Regions from separate parts of the Erwinia sp. HR93 genome, predicted to be linked through region 3. Evidence: predicted binding sites of a transcription regulator. Region 3 holds the regulator's gene; each other region holds the start of a gene.
The links. The regulator CRP, encoded in region 3, controls carbon source genes, mostly activating them, when cyclic AMP is high. The targets are predictions, from matches to a motif close to ATGTGANNNNNNTCACAT.
Positions count from the first base shown of each region.

Region 1: the regulator CRP is predicted to act here: its motif matches at 2,027-2,044, upstream of focA (formate transporter FocA).
Region 2: the regulator CRP is predicted to act here: its motif matches at 4,042-4,059, upstream of SFA31_RS17065 (CidA/LrgA family protein).

Region 1 covers NZ_JAXUDP010000001.1:2,711,038-2,716,957, reverse strand. The annotation lists gene ycaO (30S ribosomal protein S12 methylthiotransferase accessory factor YcaO) at 1-1,706, shown strand, start outside; gene focA (formate transporter FocA) at 2,104-2,961, shown strand; gene pflB (formate C-acetyltransferase) at 3,018-5,300, shown strand; gene pflA (pyruvate formate lyase 1-activating protein) at 5,497-5,920, shown strand, end outside.
Region 2 covers NZ_JAXUDP010000001.1:3,653,597-3,659,516, forward strand. The annotation lists gene pbpG (D-alanyl-D-alanine endopeptidase) at 49-969, opposite strand; gene SFA31_RS17050 (Yip1 family protein) at 1,131-1,718, opposite strand; gene SFA31_RS17055 (DedA family protein) at 1,933-2,538, shown strand; gene dusC (tRNA dihydrouridine(16) synthase DusC) at 2,684-3,628, opposite strand; gene SFA31_RS17065 (CidA/LrgA family protein) at 4,109-4,510, shown strand; gene SFA31_RS17070 (CidB/LrgB family autolysis modulator) at 4,507-5,202, shown strand; gene cdd (cytidine deaminase) at 5,338-5,920, shown strand, end outside.
Region 3 covers NZ_JAXUDP010000001.1:996,731-1,002,650, forward strand. The annotation lists gene argD (bifunctional acetylornithine/succinyldiaminopimelate transaminase) at 1-1,121, shown strand, start outside; gene SFA31_RS04650 (YccS/YhfK family putative transporter) at 1,118-3,235, opposite strand; gene crp (cAMP-activated global transcriptional regulator CRP) at 3,293-3,925, opposite strand; gene SFA31_RS04660 (OsmC family protein) at 4,222-4,626, shown strand; gene SFA31_RS04665 (phosphoribulokinase) at 4,662-5,531, opposite strand; gene SFA31_RS04670 (YheU family protein) at 5,635-5,853, opposite strand; gene SFA31_RS04675 (hydrolase) at 5,850-5,920, opposite strand, start outside.

The DNA.
Region 1 (5,920 bases), 1.7 Mb from region 3:
GCTTCCAGCAACAGCTCAACAATTTAGGTTTCCATATTGAAGAAGCTTCCTGGCTAAACCCTGTTCCAAACGTTTGGTCAGTGCATATTCGCGACAAAGAATGTGCGCTTTGTTTTACTAACGGGAAAGGTGCTACGCGCAAAGCGGCGCTGGCTTCTGCTCTTGGCGAATATTTCGAACGCCTGTCTACCAACTATTTCTTTGCCGATTTTTGGCTGGGTAAAGCACAGGCTGATGCGCCATTTGTACACTACCCTAACGAACGCTGGTTCCCTGTCCCTACTGACGACGCGCTGCCTGAAGGCATACTTGATGAACAGCTGCGCGAGTTTTACGACCCGGATGGCGAACTCCGCGCCAGTATGTTAATCGATCTGCAAACCAGCAATGCGGCGCGGGGCGTGTGCGCTTTGCCGTTTACGCGTCAGTCAGACAATAAAACGATTTATATCCCGGTCAATATTATCGGTAACCTTTATGTTTCAAACGGCATGTCAGCAGGTAATACCCGTAATGAAGCACGCGTTCAGGGTTTATCTGAAGTGTTTGAGAGATACGTAAAGAATCGGATTATTGCTGAATGTATCAGCTTGCCGGAAATACCCTTATCAGTGCTACAACGTTATCCGGCCGTGGTCGAAGCCATTGAGAAACTTGAAACGGAAGGTTTCCCTATTTTCGCTTATGATGCTTCTCTTGGCGGCCAGTATCCTGTCATTTGTGTGGTGCTGTTTAACCCAGACAATGGCACCTGCTTCGCCTCTTTTGGCGCGCACCCTGATTTTGGTGTCGCACTTGAACGCACCGTCACTGAATTATTGCAGGGAAGAAGTCTGAAGGATTTAGATGTGTTTACGCCACCGACGTTTGACGATGAAGAAGTGGCTGAACATACCAATCTGGAAACTCACTTTATTGACTCAAGCGGCTTGATTTCATGGGATCTGTTTAAACAAGACGCTGATTATTCGTTTGTAGACTGGAACTTTTCTGGTACGACTGAGGAAGAATTTGCCACGCTAATGGCTATTTTCGAAGACGAGCTCAAAGAAGTTTATATCGCTGATTACGAACATTTAGGGGTTTACGCCTGCCGGATTTTAGTGCCTGGTATGTCAGATATCTATCCGGCAGAAGATTTATGGTTGGCAAACAATAATATGGGCGGCCATTTACGCGAAACTATTTTTAACCTACCGGAAAGCGCCTGGGATAAAGCGGATTATCTGCAGCTTATCGAACAATTTGATGATGAAAGCCTGGATGATTTTACTCGCGTGCGCGAGCTACTGGGCCTGGCTACCGGGAAAGATAACGGCTGGTCAACGCTGCGCATCGGGGAGCTCAAGGCTATGTTAGCGCTGGCCGGGGGCGACCTGGAACAAGCACTTATTTGGACCGAGTGGACCATGGAATTTAATGGTTCAGTGTTTTCTCCTGAACGCGCGCGCTATTATCGCTGCCTGCAAACACTCCTGCTTCTGGCCCAAGAGCCAGATAGAAAGCCCGAGCAATACTACTATGCTTTTGTGCGTATGTTTGGCAAGGAAGCGGTGGAAGCTGCAAGCGCCGCAATAAGTGGAGAAGCACCATTCTATGGCCTGGTCGCGGTTGACGACGAATTCACCGCTTTCCCGGCGCATCGTGCGCTACTGGGCGCATGGCAGAAACTACAGCGCGCCAAATCTGCCGCACAAGAAGCATAGAATCAGCACAAATACCCCCTTAGGGTTAGCTTCTTTTTTTGATATATTTCGGGACAGCGCGTCCCGTTTTTAAATTAAAAATTAAAATCAACAATTGTCATAAATAAGTTAAATAATAGTAAATGCAATATTTTATATAAAATTTAATTGTTGATTTTATTTATTTAAAAACCGCTATTGATTAACTTATTCGGAGGTAAAAACAATAATAATTCAACTTAATCAATAAACTTTAAAATTTATTTTTTACATAAAAATCAATAAATTATTCTGGAGTAGGGTAAAAATCAAACTATTCCCAGGCCTATTAGCCAGGCGAGATATGATCTATATCAAATTCTCATCTATAATGCTTTGTTAGTATCTCGTCGCCGACTTAAATAAAGAGAGAGTTAGTGTGAAAGCTGACAACCCTTTTGATCTATTGCTCCCATCTGATATGGCGAAAGTCGCCGAAGAAGCGGGTGTCTATAAGGCAACAAAACATCCGATGACCACGTTTTATCTGGCCATTACGGCAGGCGTGTTTATCTCCATCGCATTCGTTTTTTATATTACCGCTACAACCGGTACTGCCGAGATGCCTTATGGTATCTCAAAACTTATCGGCGGTATCTGCTTCTCCCTTGGTTTAATTCTCTGCGTCATTTGCGGTGCGGATCTATTTACCTCCACCGTGCTGATTGTTGTCGCCAAAGCCAGCGGGCGTATTAGCTGGGGCCAACTGGCGAAAAACTGGCTGAATGTCTATGTAGGTAACCTGCTGGGTGCACTGCTTTTCGTGCTGCTTATCTGGCTGTCCGGAGAATATATGGTGGATAACGGTCTCTGGGGGTTGAATGTTTTACAAACCGCCGATCACAAACTTCACCATACCTTTATTGAAGCCCTGAGCCTCGGTATCCTGGCGAATCTTATGGTTTGCCTCGCCGTCTGGATGAGCTATTCCGGGCACAGCTTAATGGATAAGGCGTTAATTATGGTGCTCCCTGTCGGCATGTTTGTCGCCAGCGGCTTTGAACACAGCATCGCAAATATGTTTATGATCCCAATGGGGATTGTCGTACGCCACTTCGGCTCGCCAGAATTCTGGCACGCTATCGGCGCATCGCCGGAGCAATTTTCGCATCTGACCATTATGAATTTCATCACCGATAATCTTATACCCGTTACAATAGGTAACATTATCGGCGGCGGTATTTTGGTTGGATTGACATACTGGATTATTTACCTGCGCCGCAGCGACAAGCACTAATATTGTTGCCTAAGGCGCAGTAAATCGGAACTTCCACATTAGAAGGTAGGTGTTACATGTCCGAGCTTAATGAAAAATTAACCGCAGCCTGGGAAGGGTTTGCTAAAGGCGAATGGCAGGGTGAAGTCAACGTTCGCGACTTTATCCAGAAAAACTATAGCCCATATGAAGGCGATGAAACCTTCCTGGCCGGTGCGACCGACGCGACGAGCCGCCTGTGGGATAACGTAATGGAAGGCATCAAAATTGAAAACCGCACGCACGCGCCGGTTGATTTTGATACTTCTGTTCCTGCTACCATTACTTCACACGATGCCGGCTATATCATTAAAGACCTCGAAAAAGTCGTAGGTCTGCAGACGGAAGCACCGCTTAAGCGTGCTCTGATCCCGTTTGGCGGCATCAAAATGATCGTAAACTCATGTAAAGCTTACGATCGTGAAATCGATCCAGAAACGCTGAAAATTTTCACCGAATATCGTAAGACGCATAATCAGGGCGTATTTGATGTTTATACCCCGGATATCCTGCGCTGCCGTAAATCAGGTGTACTGACCGGCCTGCCGGATGCCTATGGCCGTGGTCGTATCATCGGTGACTATCGTCGCGTAGCGCTGTACGGTATCGATTACCTGATGAAAGATAAATTCGCTCAGTTCACCTCTCTGCAGTCAAAACTGGAAAATGGTGAAGATTTAGAAGCGACTATCCGTCTGCGTGAGGAAATTGCTGAACAGCATCGCGCACTGGGTCAGATTAAAGAAATGGCGGCTAAATATGGCTGTGATATCTCTGGCCCGGCAACTAACGCTCAGGAAGCAGTACAGTGGACCTATTTCGGTTACCTGGCCGCAGTTAAATCTCAAAACGGCGCCGCCATGTCCTTCGGTCGTGTTTCCAGCTTCCTGGATATCTACATCGAACGCGATCTGAAAGCCGGTAAAATCACTGAACAAGACGCTCAGGAACTGATCGACCACCTGGTGATGAAGCTGCGTATGGTTCGCTTCCTGCGTACTCCTGAATATGACGAACTGTTCTCCGGCGACCCAATTTGGGCTACAGAGTCTATCGGCGGTATGGGTTTAGATGGCCGTACTCTGGTTACCAAGAGCAGCTTCCGTTTCCTGAACACCCTGTACACCATGGGGCCGTCTCCGGAACCTAATATGACCATTCTGTGGTCAGAAAAACTGCCGTTGAACTTCAAGAAATTCGCTGCGAAAGTGTCTATTGATACCTCATCTGTACAGTATGAGAACGATGACCTGATGCGTCCGGATTTCAACAACGACGACTATGCTATCGCCTGCTGCGTAAGCCCAATGATAGTTGGTAAGCAGATGCAGTTCTTCGGCGCACGCGCCAACCTGGCGAAAACCATGCTGTATGCAATCAATGGCGGCGTGGACGAAAAACTGAAAATGCAGGTCGGCCCGAAAGAAGCACCTATCACAGACGACGTGCTGAACTTTGATACCGTAATGGCTCGTATGGATCATTTCATGGACTGGCTGGCTAAGCAGTATGTCACCGCCCTGAATATCATTCACTACATGCATGACAAGTACAGCTATGAAGCTTCTCTGATGGCGCTGCACGATCGCGATGTCATCCGTACTATGGCTTGCGGTATTGCTGGTCTGTCCGTTGCGGCTGACTCTCTGTCCGCAATTAAATATGCAAAAGTGAAACCTGTTCGTGACGAAAACGGTCTGGCCGTAGACTTCGAAATCGAAGGCGAATACCCGCAGTTTGGTAACAACGACCCGCGCGTTGACGATTTAGCCGTTGATCTGGTTGAACGCTTCATGAAGAAAATTCAGAAGCTGCATACTTATCGCAACGCAATTCCAACGCAGTCAGTGCTAACCATCACCTCTAACGTCGTTTATGGTAAGAAAACGGGTAACACTCCGGATGGCCGCCGCGCAGGCGCTCCGTTCGGCCCCGGCGCTAACCCGATGCACGGCCGCGATCAGAAAGGCGCAGTGGCTTCTCTGACCTCTGTTGCAAAACTGCCGTTCGCCTATGCGAAGGATGGTATCTCCTATACCTTCTCTATCGTGCCGAACGCGCTGGGTAAAGACGACGAAGTTCGTAAGACTAACCTTGCCGGCCTGATGGATGGGTACTTCCACCACGAAGCCAGCATTGAAGGTGGCCAGCACCTGAACGTCAACGTGATGAACCGCGAAATGCTGCTTGACGCGATGGATAACCCGGAAAAATATCCGCAGTTGACTATCCGTGTATCTGGTTACGCAGTGCGTTTCAACTCACTGACGAAAGAACAGCAGCAAGACGTTATCACTCGTACATTCACGCAAACCATGTAATTCACGATTTGCCTGAAAAAGCGTAGAATAAAGGCTCCACTTCGGTGGAGCCTTTTTACCAATTGTTCTCCTGTACAAGCCTGCTTTGTCAGTTATCTTTTTTATTAAGGCAACTGCTAAAACAGACTATCCGACACGGCCGCTGAGCTGTGCGCAAACAAGCTCGAAATGGGCAATATCTGGAGATAACACCGCAATGTCAGTCACTGGTCGTATTCACTCCTTTGAGTCTTGTGGCACCGTAGACGGGCCTGGTATTCGCTTTATTACCTTCTTTCAGGGCTGCCTGATGCGCTGCCTGTACTGCCATAACCGGGATACATGGGATACCCATACCGGTAAAGAAGTAACGGTTGATGAACTAATGGCAGAAGCCGTGACTTACCGTCATTTCATGAATGCTTCCGGCGGCGGTGTAACGGCTTCTGGCGGCGAAGCGATTTTGCAGGCAGAGTTTGTCCGTGACTGGTTTCGCGCTTGTAAACAGGAAGGTATTCATACCTGCCTTGATACCAATGGCTTTGTGCGTCGTTACGATCCGGTTATTGATGAGCTACTGGAAGTTACCGATCTGGTTATGCTTGATCTAAAACAAATGAACGATGAAATACACCAATTGC
Region 2 (5,920 bases), 2.7 Mb from region 3:
TTGGCCTGGCAGACAGGGACAAATCCGTGCCCGTAATGGATTAGTAAATTATTTACTTCCGGCAAGCGTAAGCGACTCAGCCGCCCGCTGCTGTTTATACGCCAGCGCCGACGCCGGCACCGGTTTCACTTCACCGGTTTCCAGCCAGGTGCGCAGCCGGCTGGCATCGGCGAAATGGGTATATTTGCCGAAAGCGTCCATCACCACCAGCGCCACCGGGCGCTGCTTAATCAAGGTGCGCATCACCAGGCAGTGCCCCGCCGCGTTGGTAAAACCCGTTTTGGTTAGCTGGATATTCCAGTTATCCCGATAAACCAGATGATTGGTATTGCGAAAAGGCAGCGTATAAGCGGGATGGCTAAACGTCGCCATCTCTTCACGCGTGGTGCTAAGCTGCCCTATCAGCGGGTATCGCTTAGTCGCAATCAGCAATTTTGTCAGATCGCGGGCGGTTGACACATTTTGCTGTGACAGCCCCGTCGGCTCGACAAACCGCGTATGCGTCATACCTAACGCCTGTGCCTTCGCATTCATCGCCCGAATAAACGCGTCGTAGCCGCCGGGGTAATGATGAGCAAGACTGGCCGCTGCGCGATTTTCCGAAGCCATCAGCGCCAGTAATAGCATATCTTTCCGGCTAATCTGACTGTTCAGGCGCACCCGGGAATAGACGCCTTTCATCTCCGGCGTGTGGCTAATATCTACCGCCAGTATCTCGTTAAGCGGCAAATGCGCGTCCAGCACGACCATTGCGGTCATGACTTTACTGATAGACGCGATTGGACGCACTAAATCAGGGTGGCTGGCGTACAGTACTTTATTAGTTGCAAGATCGACAATCATGGCACTGCCGGAAGCAATCTGCGGATGAGCAGCGGCGGCAGTTTGCACGGCGTTGGCCGCGAATACGCTAGCAGGGGCTGTAGTGATGAGCGCCAGGCTCAACAGGGCAAAAAGACGTTTCGTCATGATGGGTTTCGCCGTTGGAAAATGAAATTCGCGTGCGCGCATCCATCCCAGCGTTTTTAGGAAGCGGGCGCCAGCATCATACTCCGGCGCTCGCCTCTGCGGCTACAGGTTAATCCCAATACCGGGTCATCTGGTGAATAAATCAACAACCCTTATCGCGTTTAAAACCACCGATAGCCGTATCCCCATAGCATCACCGTCAGCGCCAACAGTATTTCCAGCACTAAAACGCCTATCGCCAGCGTCGAACTGGAAAAACTCAGTCCTTCTTCCCGGCTTATCGTCAAAAAGGCGGGCACCCCGATATAAAGGAGATATCCCGTATACAGTAAAGCTACCGCACCCGCCAGTGCACACAGCCAGACCAGAGGGTATAAGGCAACGATGCCGCTCAGAAACAGCGGTGTCGCCACGTAGCCGGCGAATACACAGCAGCGCCCGAGTGAAGGCCGATGAAGATAGTGGCGCGCCATCCACCAAATAATGCGTCCCATTAGAGCAACGCCTGCCAGCATCAAAACATAAAACAGCGCAGCCAGCGCCAGGGCACTGGCGAAGGTGAGCCGGACATCATGCTCGGCACCAAAACGCCAGCCGATTTGCGTGGTACCAATAAAAGCGCAAATCACCGGGATCGCGGCCATCAAAAGTACGTGATGCAAATAATGGTGCGATACCGATTCATTTTCTCGTCTGATACTTTGTATTTCTTGAGCAGGATGAGAAAACAACCCCCATACATGGTTCATATAACCTCCCCGATGCGACGCAAAAATGAAGCAGGCAATGACGCTGCCTCCGAATCATGAACCTGCACCGTCAGTATGTTCCTTCAGTATAATGGGTAATCGACGGTCCGACGCGAAGCGCGAAAATTCTCCCTCCCAGCGTTCCGTTGAGGCTGCGATCGGTTTCAGGGTGTATTCTTAACCAACGATATTGATTAACAACCCGACGGATCCAATGGATATTAATAGCTTAATTACGCATTACGGCTACGCTGCGCTGATATTGGGTAGCCTGGCGGAGGGGGAAACCGTTACGTTACTCGGCGGTATCGCAGCACATCAGGGGCTGCTGTCACTACCGCTGACTATCATTTCTGTCGCGCTTGGAGGCATGATTGGCGATCAGTTACTTTATCTTGCCGGACGACGCTACGGCGAAACCATTCTCCAGCGCTTCCCGCGCTATCGCGGTAAAATTACCCGCGCGCGCCGCCTGATTAACCGTCACCCGTGGCTATTTGTTGTCGGTTCACGTTTTATGTACGGCTTTCGCATTGTCGGCCCCATCCTGATCGGTGCCAGCCGCCTGCCGCCCAAAATTTTTCTTCCACTTAATATTATCGGCGCCCTGGTATGGGCCACGCTGTTTACCCTGCTCGGCTATATGGGCGGCGAAATCATCACCCCGTGGCTTCATATGTTTGATAAACATATGAAGCTGTTATTCTGGCTCGGGCTGGCTATCGCCGCGGTATGGCTGGTGCGCCTGTGGCTAAAACGGCGCACTCACCGCCATACTGACGAAAATGGCTCAGAGGATAGCAGCGACAAAAATGGCTAACCCGACAGCAACGCAAACTATGCGATAAAACGCGGCGTAGCCCCGGCGCGCCAACTTCGTTTTTATGCCTGCCGATGGGTTTATGCGCGCATAAACCCATCGCCATAAGGCCCAACTGGCACCGGGGCGCCGCCGTGCGCCCCTATCATAATGCGTCCGCGTAGGCGGTAATCGCCTGCGCCACCGCGCGCGAGCTTTTTAAAGCCCGCACCACGGTAAATAGAGTCTCCGCCTGCGGGTAAGCTTTACGCAAATACCCAAGCCACTGTTTAATACGCGCCAGATGATACAGCCCGGTATCGTCCTGTTTTTCCAGCCGGGTATATTTGCATAAAAGCTGTACTACCTCAGGCCACGGCATGGCCGGGGCATTATGTTTTACCACCTGCCCTAAATTAGGGATAGTCAGCGCCCCGCGCCCCAGCATTAGCGCCTCACAGCCGGTTGCCGCCAGGCACGCCTGCCCGCTGCGCCAGTCCCAGATTTCGCCATTGGCAATAACCGGGATGCGTAAACGCTGACGAATTTCACCGATTGCCGCCCAGTTAATGCAATCCGCCTTATAGCCATCCTCTTTGGTACGCCCGTGCACCACCACTTCGCTGGCTCCGCCCTGCTGTACCGCATCGGCAATTTCAACGCGCCGCGCGCTGCTATCCCAGCCGAGGCGCACTTTTACCGTGACCGGCAGCGCGGCGGGCACCGCTGCGCGCATGGCGCTGACGGCGCGATAAATGAGTTCTGGCTCCCGCAGCAGAGACGCCCCGCCCCCGCTGCCATTCACTACCTTTGAGGGGCATCCACAATTGAGGTCTACTCCCCACGATCCCAGCGCTATCGCACGCGCCGCGTTTTCCGCCAGCCACTCGGGCGCCTGCCCCAGCAGTTGCACTCTAACGCGCGTGCCCGCAGAGGTATTACTGCCGTGGCGCAGTTCCGGGCAGATCCGATAGAATGCTTTTACCGGCAATAAGCTATCTACCACGCGCAAAAATTCCGTTACGCAGAGGTCATAGTCATTAACTTCACTCAATAATTCACGCACCAGAGGGTCGAGAACGCCCTCCATCGGTGCCAGTAGTACCCGCATGGTTTCTGCCCGCACGCTAAAAAGGCGCTCATAGTAGCCTAATTTTTAGGGTGGTAAAAAGCACGGCTTTGATCAGTCGTCGCCTGCAAACCTGTCATAGAAATTCGAGTATCGGTGCCGGGAGGGAGTGATCGGCCTGCACCTGCATCCGGCATGGCTTAACCTTATTTCAGATATACGTTAATAATTCAGCTGGCAGGAGCGCGCTAATACCGCCATCTTTTATGACACTGTGTCTCTGCCGATAAATTCACGACAGTAAAACACTTCACTGCCACTGGCGCCGCATACGGCCTCAGCGCAAAGGTAACTCACCGTTATGCCAGCATAAACTACACTGACAATATCCTTTGCCACCTTGCAATCTCGGGTAAAACCGACCAGACATAATAAGAGGGTTATGGAAATACATTATGTGATCGGTAGCACAAAAAAAAAATTAATTGTATGATGAATGCATTCTCCGAAGGACATTCCGCTATGCGTAATATGTTGACCATCGTCTGGCAGTATTTACGAGCTTTTGTGCTGATCTACGTCTGTCTTTATGCGGGGATCGCGCTGGCTGCGCTGCTACCCATCACGATCCCCGGCAGTATTATCGGTATGCTGCTACTGTTTTTGCTCCTGTCTTTTCAAATCCTGCCGGCAAAGTGGGTACAGCCCGGCTGCCATCTGCTGATTCGCTATATGGCCCTGCTGTTCGTACCCATTGGCGTCGGTGTCATGCAATATTTTGATTTACTACGCGCCCAGTTTGGACCAATTGTCGTGTCCTGCATCATAAGTACGGTCATTGTCATGCTGGTGGTGAGCTGGAGTTCACATCTGGTACACGGCGAACGTCAGTTATTTAGCCGCAATAAGGTAAAAAACAAATGATGGAAAATATTTGGTGGTCGCTACCGATAACGCTCATCGTTTTTTTTGCAGCGCGCCGTCTGGGCGGATGGTTAAAAATGCCGCTGCTCAATCCGTTACTGGTCTCAATGGTCATTATCATCCCTTTTTTACTGGTCAGCGGGCTTTCGTATGAGCGCTATTTCAGCGGCAGTAAAGTACTCAACGATCTACTCCAGCCCGCCGTTGTAGCGCTGGCGTTTCCGCTGTATGAACAGATCCATCAAATTCGCGCGCGCTGGAAGTCGATTATCACTATCTGCTTTATTGGCAGCATAACGGCGATGGTCACCGGAAGTGCCGTAGCGCTGATGCTCGGTGCCACGCCGCAGATAGCCGCCTCTATTCTCCCCAAATCTGTCACAACGCCGATTGCAATGGCCGTGGGCGGTAGCATCGGTGGTTTACCGGCAATTAGCGCCGTGTGCGTCATTTTTGTCGGGATTTTAGGCGCAGTGTTCGGACACACTATGCTCAATGCGATGAAAATCACTACCAAAGCCTCACGCGGGCTGGCGATGGGCACCGCCTCGCATGCGCTGGGTACCGCCCGCTGCGCCGAGCTGGATTACCAGGAAGGCGCGTTTGGCTCGCTGGCACTGGTTATCTGCGGGATTATGACCTCAATAATGGCGCCTTTCCTGTTTCCCTTAATCCTGCGTTTTTTTGGCTAACCGTAGCCAATATTGCGCTATCGGCTCTCACGGCTGTGAGATTTCATTTATTGCACTAATAATGAGATAAAGATCACGTATAGCGCTGAAGCGGCACCGTAAACTACGGAGCCATTTTTGGTGTTGAGGTCTATCATGCATCCACGTTTTAAGCACGCCGTCGCGCAGCTTCCCGATGTTCTGCGGCCATTATTGGTCCCCAGGCTCAGTGACCCGCATTTTTCAGGAATGTTTAGCGCCAGCGAGGTGAAAGCGCTGGAAACCGCCAGCGGGTTTGATGAAACCGCACTGGCCCTGGCGCTGTTACCGGTAGCCGCCGCCTGCGCCAGGGCTCCGATATCGCATTTTCAGGTGGGTGCCATCGCCCACGGCGTCAGCGGCAACCTCTGGCTGGGCGCTAATATGGAATTCCCCGGCAGCACGCTGCAGCAAACCATCCATGCGGAACAAAGCGCGATTTCACACGCCTGGACCTGCGGCGAACGCCGGCTTCGTGCGGTAACGGTCAACTACACGCCGTGCGGCCACTGCCGGCAATTTATGAATGAACTGAACAGCGGCGTCGGGCTGATAATCCAGTTACCCGAGCGACAGCCTGCTCCCCTTAGCGCTTATTTACCTGAGGCTTTTGGACCGGAAGATCTCGGGGTGCAAACGCGGTTAATGGACAGCGAGCCTCATGTATTTATGCTGCAGGGCGATGCGCTGAGCCAGGCCG
Region 3 (5,920 bases):
GCCGCGTCTGGGATCGCCAGGGTAACATGTATATTGATTTTGCAGGCGGTATCGCGGTTACGGCGCTGGGGCATTGCCATCCTGCGCTGGTCTCGGTGCTGAAAAACCAGTGCGAAAGGCTGTGGCACGTCAGCAATGTCTTCACCAACGAGCCGGCCCTGCTTCTGGCTCGCCAACTGATTGCCGCGACGTTTGCAGAGCGCGTGCTGTTTATGAATTCCGGTACCGAAGCGAATGAAACGGCGTTTAAGCTGGCGCGCCGCTGGGCGATTACGCGCCATAATCCTTATAAAACCAAAATTATTGCGTTTCACAATGCGTTTCATGGACGTTCGCTGTTTACGGTCTCGGTAGGCGGACAGTCGAAATATTCGGATGGATTTGGGCCGAAGCCTGCCGATATCGTGCACGTTCCTTTTAACGATCTCCATGCCGTGCAGGCGGTTATGGACTCACACACGTGTGCGGTAGTGGTTGAGCCGATTCAGGGCGAAGGAGGGTTAACCGCCGCTGAGGCTGATTTCCTGCGCGGCCTGCGCGCGCTGTGTGACAAACATCAGGCTCTGCTGGTATTTGATGAAGTACAGTGCGGGATGGGGCGCACTGGGGAGTTATTCGCTTATATGCATTATGGCGTAACGCCGGATATTCTCACCAGTGCCAAAGCGCTGGGCGGCGGTTTTCCGGTGAGCGCGGTGCTGACAACCGCCGATATCGCCTCATCGTTTCACGTGGGATCGCACGGTTCCACCTATGGCGGTAATCCACTGGCCTGCGCCGTAGCGTTAAAGGCGCTGGAGATAATTAATACTCCGCAAGTGCTACAGGGCGTCCAGCGTAAGCGCCAGCGCTTTATTGCGCATCTTCAGCAAATTGGGGAGCAGTTTGATGTTTTCTGTGAGATGCGTGGTATGGGGTTATTGGTCGGGGCGGTGCTGAGTTCGCCGTATCGCGGGCGCGCGGGCGAGTTAGTGAATATCGCCGCTGAGTCCGGCGTCGCTATCCTGAGCGCTGGCTCAGACGTATTGCGCTTCGCGCCTTCTTTAATCATTAGCGACGATGAGATTGAAGAGGGGATGCGCCGTTTCGCGCAGGCGATAGAACGGTTTATTCAGGGCTAATCGGCCTGGCTTAGACTTCGTACGGACGGGTTTTCGCCCCCCAGGCGCCGCTTTAACCATATGCCGTGGTGGGGGCGCTGGCGCCACGCGATAGATGAAATTGTGTGCATCGCATTTAAATGGCCTAGCACGCGCTGAAGATGCTGCTCCAGCGTGCTGAGCGGTCCACTGTTAAGCATATCCATTGATTCCAGAATATTGGCGCTGTCGGTTTCACCTGGTTCGTCGTACTCCAGGCGCTGCTGGCAGCGCTGAATCGCAATCTCGCAGGATTCCAGATAGCGCTGGGCAAGCGCGGGCTCTAGCAAAGTATGTTCGCGCGCCAGCGTCGTCATCGCATTAATATGCTCGACGATAAATTGACTGTGGGTCACCCAAAGTTTCATATCGGTCAGGTAGCGGGTATTGAATCCGGGTTCCTGCATTGCCTGATTGAGCGAATTATATAGCGCATTATGCGCCTGGTTTACCCGCATACGTTCGTATGCCAGCGGCCCTGGCTGTGGGTTGACGCTTAAAATCAGGCGGATAGCCTGCTGGTCTTCCTCCAGCGTGTCGTGTGCGTTCTGGCGCAGCAGGCCGCTTTGCCACTGCGGCCACAGCCATACCATGCCACCGAAGGCGATGAGACAGCCGATAAGCGTATCCACCAGCCGCGTCATAATAAACCGATCGCCGTTCAGCGAGAGAAGTTGAAGCGTATACACCGCCGTCAAGGTAAAACCTACCGTTGCCAGCCCGTACTGCTTGCGAATAATCAGGTAGCCAATCAGGGTAATGAGTAGCATGCCCAATAGCATATAGCCCTCCGGCACATGGAAATGCAGCGTGACGGCGGCTACCAGCAGCCCGGCCATAGTTCCGCCCGCCCGGTGAAAAATACGCACCCGGGTCGCTCCGTAACCGTTTTGGGTGACAAACATAATCGTCATTAAAATCCACCAGGGTTTAGGCAGATGCAGCGCGCTGCCGAGCAGACTGCCTATTGCCAGCATAACGCCGGTGCGGGCCGCGCTGCGCAATGCCGTAGATTTTAGCGATAGATAATTTTTTAGCGCGGGGAAGAGCGGCAGGCGGCGCTCTCTGTCGGCCATAAGATTACGTGCGTATAGCGGGCGCTGGGTGCGCAGCACGCGGGCGATGCGGCTGAAGTGGTAGTGGCAAAATTGCCCAACCGGATTATCCGGGTGTTGTCGGGCGATTTTGGCCAGCGCAGATAGCGGTTTTTCCATGCTAAAGCGGCGGGGATAGCGATGATAAAGAATGTCATCCGCCAGCACTCGCAGCCGGGAGGCGACGATTTGAGCGTTCCAGCGAATGACCGCCTCAGCGTGGCTCTTCTCGATTAACTTTTGCACTTCTTCCGGTTGATGCAGACTGACAGAGATGTGCTCCTGCAAATCGAGCCCGACCTGGAAGATGCGCAGCAGGCGCTTGTAGTCACTTTGCTGGCTGCCGGTGGAAAGCATATGAAGCTGCTGGTAGCACTGGCTTATCAGGTCAACGACTTTCTGCTGGCGCGTCAGCAACGGCGGCAGCGCTTTCTCAGGACAGGTGTGCTGCGTCAGCAGGCTATATTTCGCTTCACAGTAATTAGCCAGCTCGCGATACAGCAAACTGAGCGTTTCACGCAGCGGCTGTTCACGCCACAGCCAAAGCCAAAAGCGATTAAACAGTCCGTACCAGGTGGTACCAAGCGCGTACAGCAGCATGGGTTGCCAAACCGGCATGTTTCCCGCGAGGCTGAGCGTAAAAATAGCGGCCACCATTGAGGCAGGAAATAGCCTTGCATGCAGTGAGCTGATTTCCGCCGTTACGCCCAGAAGCAGCGCCATGCCGAAGAAGATGGCCGGCAGCGGCACATTTTCTCGCATCAATAATTGCACGATCAGACTGCAAGAGGCGAATAGGCAGCCGCCAACGATAAGTCGTTTAAAAAAGCGTTTATGAGGGGTATCCAGCCCGGCCATATTGCAGCAGGCGGGAACTAATGAAAAAAGTAGACCAAGACGAAGGTTACCCAGCGCCAGGCCGACGGCAACCGGCAGACATAGCACCAGCGTCTGACGCAGCGCGTAATTGACTTCAGGGTGATAAATCAGTCGGCGCCACATATATAACGACCTGAGGTATCGGCGCGGTGTGCGTGATAACACGCCGCGCCGCCGCGTTTAGCGCGTGCCGTAGACGACGATAGTTTTGCCGTGCGCGGATATCAGGTTCTGATCTTCGAGCATTTTTAAAATGCGGCCGACGGTTTCACGGGAGCAGCCCACGATTTGCCCGATTTCCTGGCGGGTAATTTTTATCTGCATGCCGTCAGGATGCGTCATGGCATCAGGCTGCTTCGCCAGGTTTAGTAGGGTTTGAGCAATGCGGCCGGTAACGTCCAGGAAAGCAAGGTTACCGACTTTTTCAGAGGTGACCTGCAGGCGACGCGCCATTTGTGATGAGAGGCGCATTAGAATATCCGGATTAACCTGGATTAACTGACGAAAATTTTTATAGGAGATTTCCGCGACCTCGCAGGCACTTTTGGCCCGAACCCAGGCGCTACGCTCCTGCCCTTCCTCAAAGAGGCCCAGTTCGCCGATAAAATCGCCCTGATTAAGGTATGAGAGGATCATTTCTTTGCCCTCTTCATCTTTAATCAGTACGGCCACGGAGCCTTTCACGATGTAGTAAAGCGTTTCGGCTTTTTCACCCTGATGGATGAGCGTGCTTTTGGAGGGATACTTATGAATGTGGCAATGAGACAAAAACCATTCGAGAGTCGGGTCTGTTTGCGGTTTGCCAAGCACCATGTGCGGTTATCCTCTGATTATAAACTGGCATCTGGAAGAGGCGCTTATGCTTCTCCCAAACGTGGTAAACGAGTTCTGCGTTTTAAATGGGAAGGGGATCAGAACAGCCTGTTATCAGTAAAGTTTTTACCTGAATGACCTTCACTACGACGCAGCAGTATCCGGTCTGTTTTAACATAGCTTTTCACCAGTGTCTCTTCTTGTCTCGTTTCAGCTTGACGCAGGTCGCCTTCTGTTGCCAGTTTCGCCCCTGACGCTTACTCTGTGGGGAAGCGTAATCTAACGGAGCGTACAAAATGCAGGCACGAGTTAAATGGGTAGAAGGGCTAACATTCCTCGCCGAATCCGCCTCTGGTCATCAGGTTTTGATGGACGGTAATTCAGGAGACAAGGCGCCAAGCCCGATGGAAATGGTATTAATGGCGGCCGGAAGTTGCAGCGCGATAGATGTGGTTTCTATCTTGCAAAAAGGGCGCCATGACGTAACCGATTGTGAGGTTAAACTTACGTCCGAGCGCCGTGAAGAAGCGCCGCGGCTTTTCACGCATATTAATCTGCACTTTATTGTTACCGGGCGCGGGCTGAGGGATAACGCGGTTGCACGTGCGGTTGAACTGTCAGCCGAAAAATACTGTTCGGTTGCGTTGATGCTGGAAAAGGCGGCCAATATTACCCATTCATGGGAAGTGATTGAAGCCTGATTAGACGCTGCGCGTCTTTAATAAGGCGCGCGATTTTAGTTGATTCCCCGGTCTTCAATTAACCGTTTCACCAGCGGTGTCATGATAAGCTCCATTGCAAGCCCCATTTTCCCTCCCGGCACTACCAGCGTATTCATGTGAGAAATGAACGAGCCTTGCAGCATAGCCAGCAGCCAGGGGAAATCGATCTGCTCCAGGTTACGAAAATGAATCACCACCAAACTTTCGTCCAGTGAGGGGATCGCCCGGGCTGCGAAGGGATTTGACGTATCGACGGTGGGCACGCGCTGGAAATTAATGTGCGTGCGCGAAAACTGAGGGGTAATGTAGTTAATATAGTCTTCCATTGAACGCACGACCGAGTCCATCACGGCCTCGCGGGAATGACCGCGCTCGCTCATATCCCGCACCAGTTTTTGTATCCACTCTAGGTTTACAATAGGCACTACGCCGACCAACAAATCTACGTGCTGCGCCACGTCTATCTGCGGCGTGACCACCCCGCCGTGTAGACCTTCGTAAAACAGGATGTCCGTGTCCGCAGGCAGCGGCTGCCAGGGGGTAAATGTACCGGGAACCTGATTCCAGGGCACCGCCTCGTCGTAGGTGTGTAAATATTTCCGGGATTCCCCGTGGCCGCTGCGCCCGTATTCCATAAAGGTGTTTTCCAGCAGGGAAAAATCGTTCGCATCGGGGCCAAAATAGCTGATATGGCGGCCTAAGTCGCGGGCCTTACGGATTTCCTGGTCCATTTCCGGGCGGGTGTATCGATGAAAACTATCGCCTTCGACTTCCGCCGCGCGTAATCCGAGCTGGGCAAAAATTTTACGAAACGCGAGGCTGGTTGTGGTGGTACCAGCGCCGCTGGAGCCGGTTACGGCAATAATGGGATATCTGGAGGACATAGCGTCATGACTCCTGCCTGGCTAAGGCGCGAATGCGCTGCGTTTACGGGCAGTATAGACGCCAGGCGCGCGGCGTTAAGATAAGTTTTTCTGAGACATGATGTTACCCACGAAATTGCGTACGCGGCATGATATTGACTGTTTCATGTAATTCAGACCAAACAATGAGCGCCTCGCCGCACTGGAGCTGGCGCTTAACGTCTGCGGTTTTTTGCTCCAGCGTGAGCTCCTGTTCGCCATAATCCGTTCCTTCGCGCAGAACAAAAGCCTCAATCAGACTGTCCAGCATTTCCGGCGCGATATCTTGCCAGGGAATTATCATACTTCGTGTTCCAAATAGCGCGCTAGCCAGGCGGGGATACGCTCTTCCAGCCACATCTGCGGCCTGC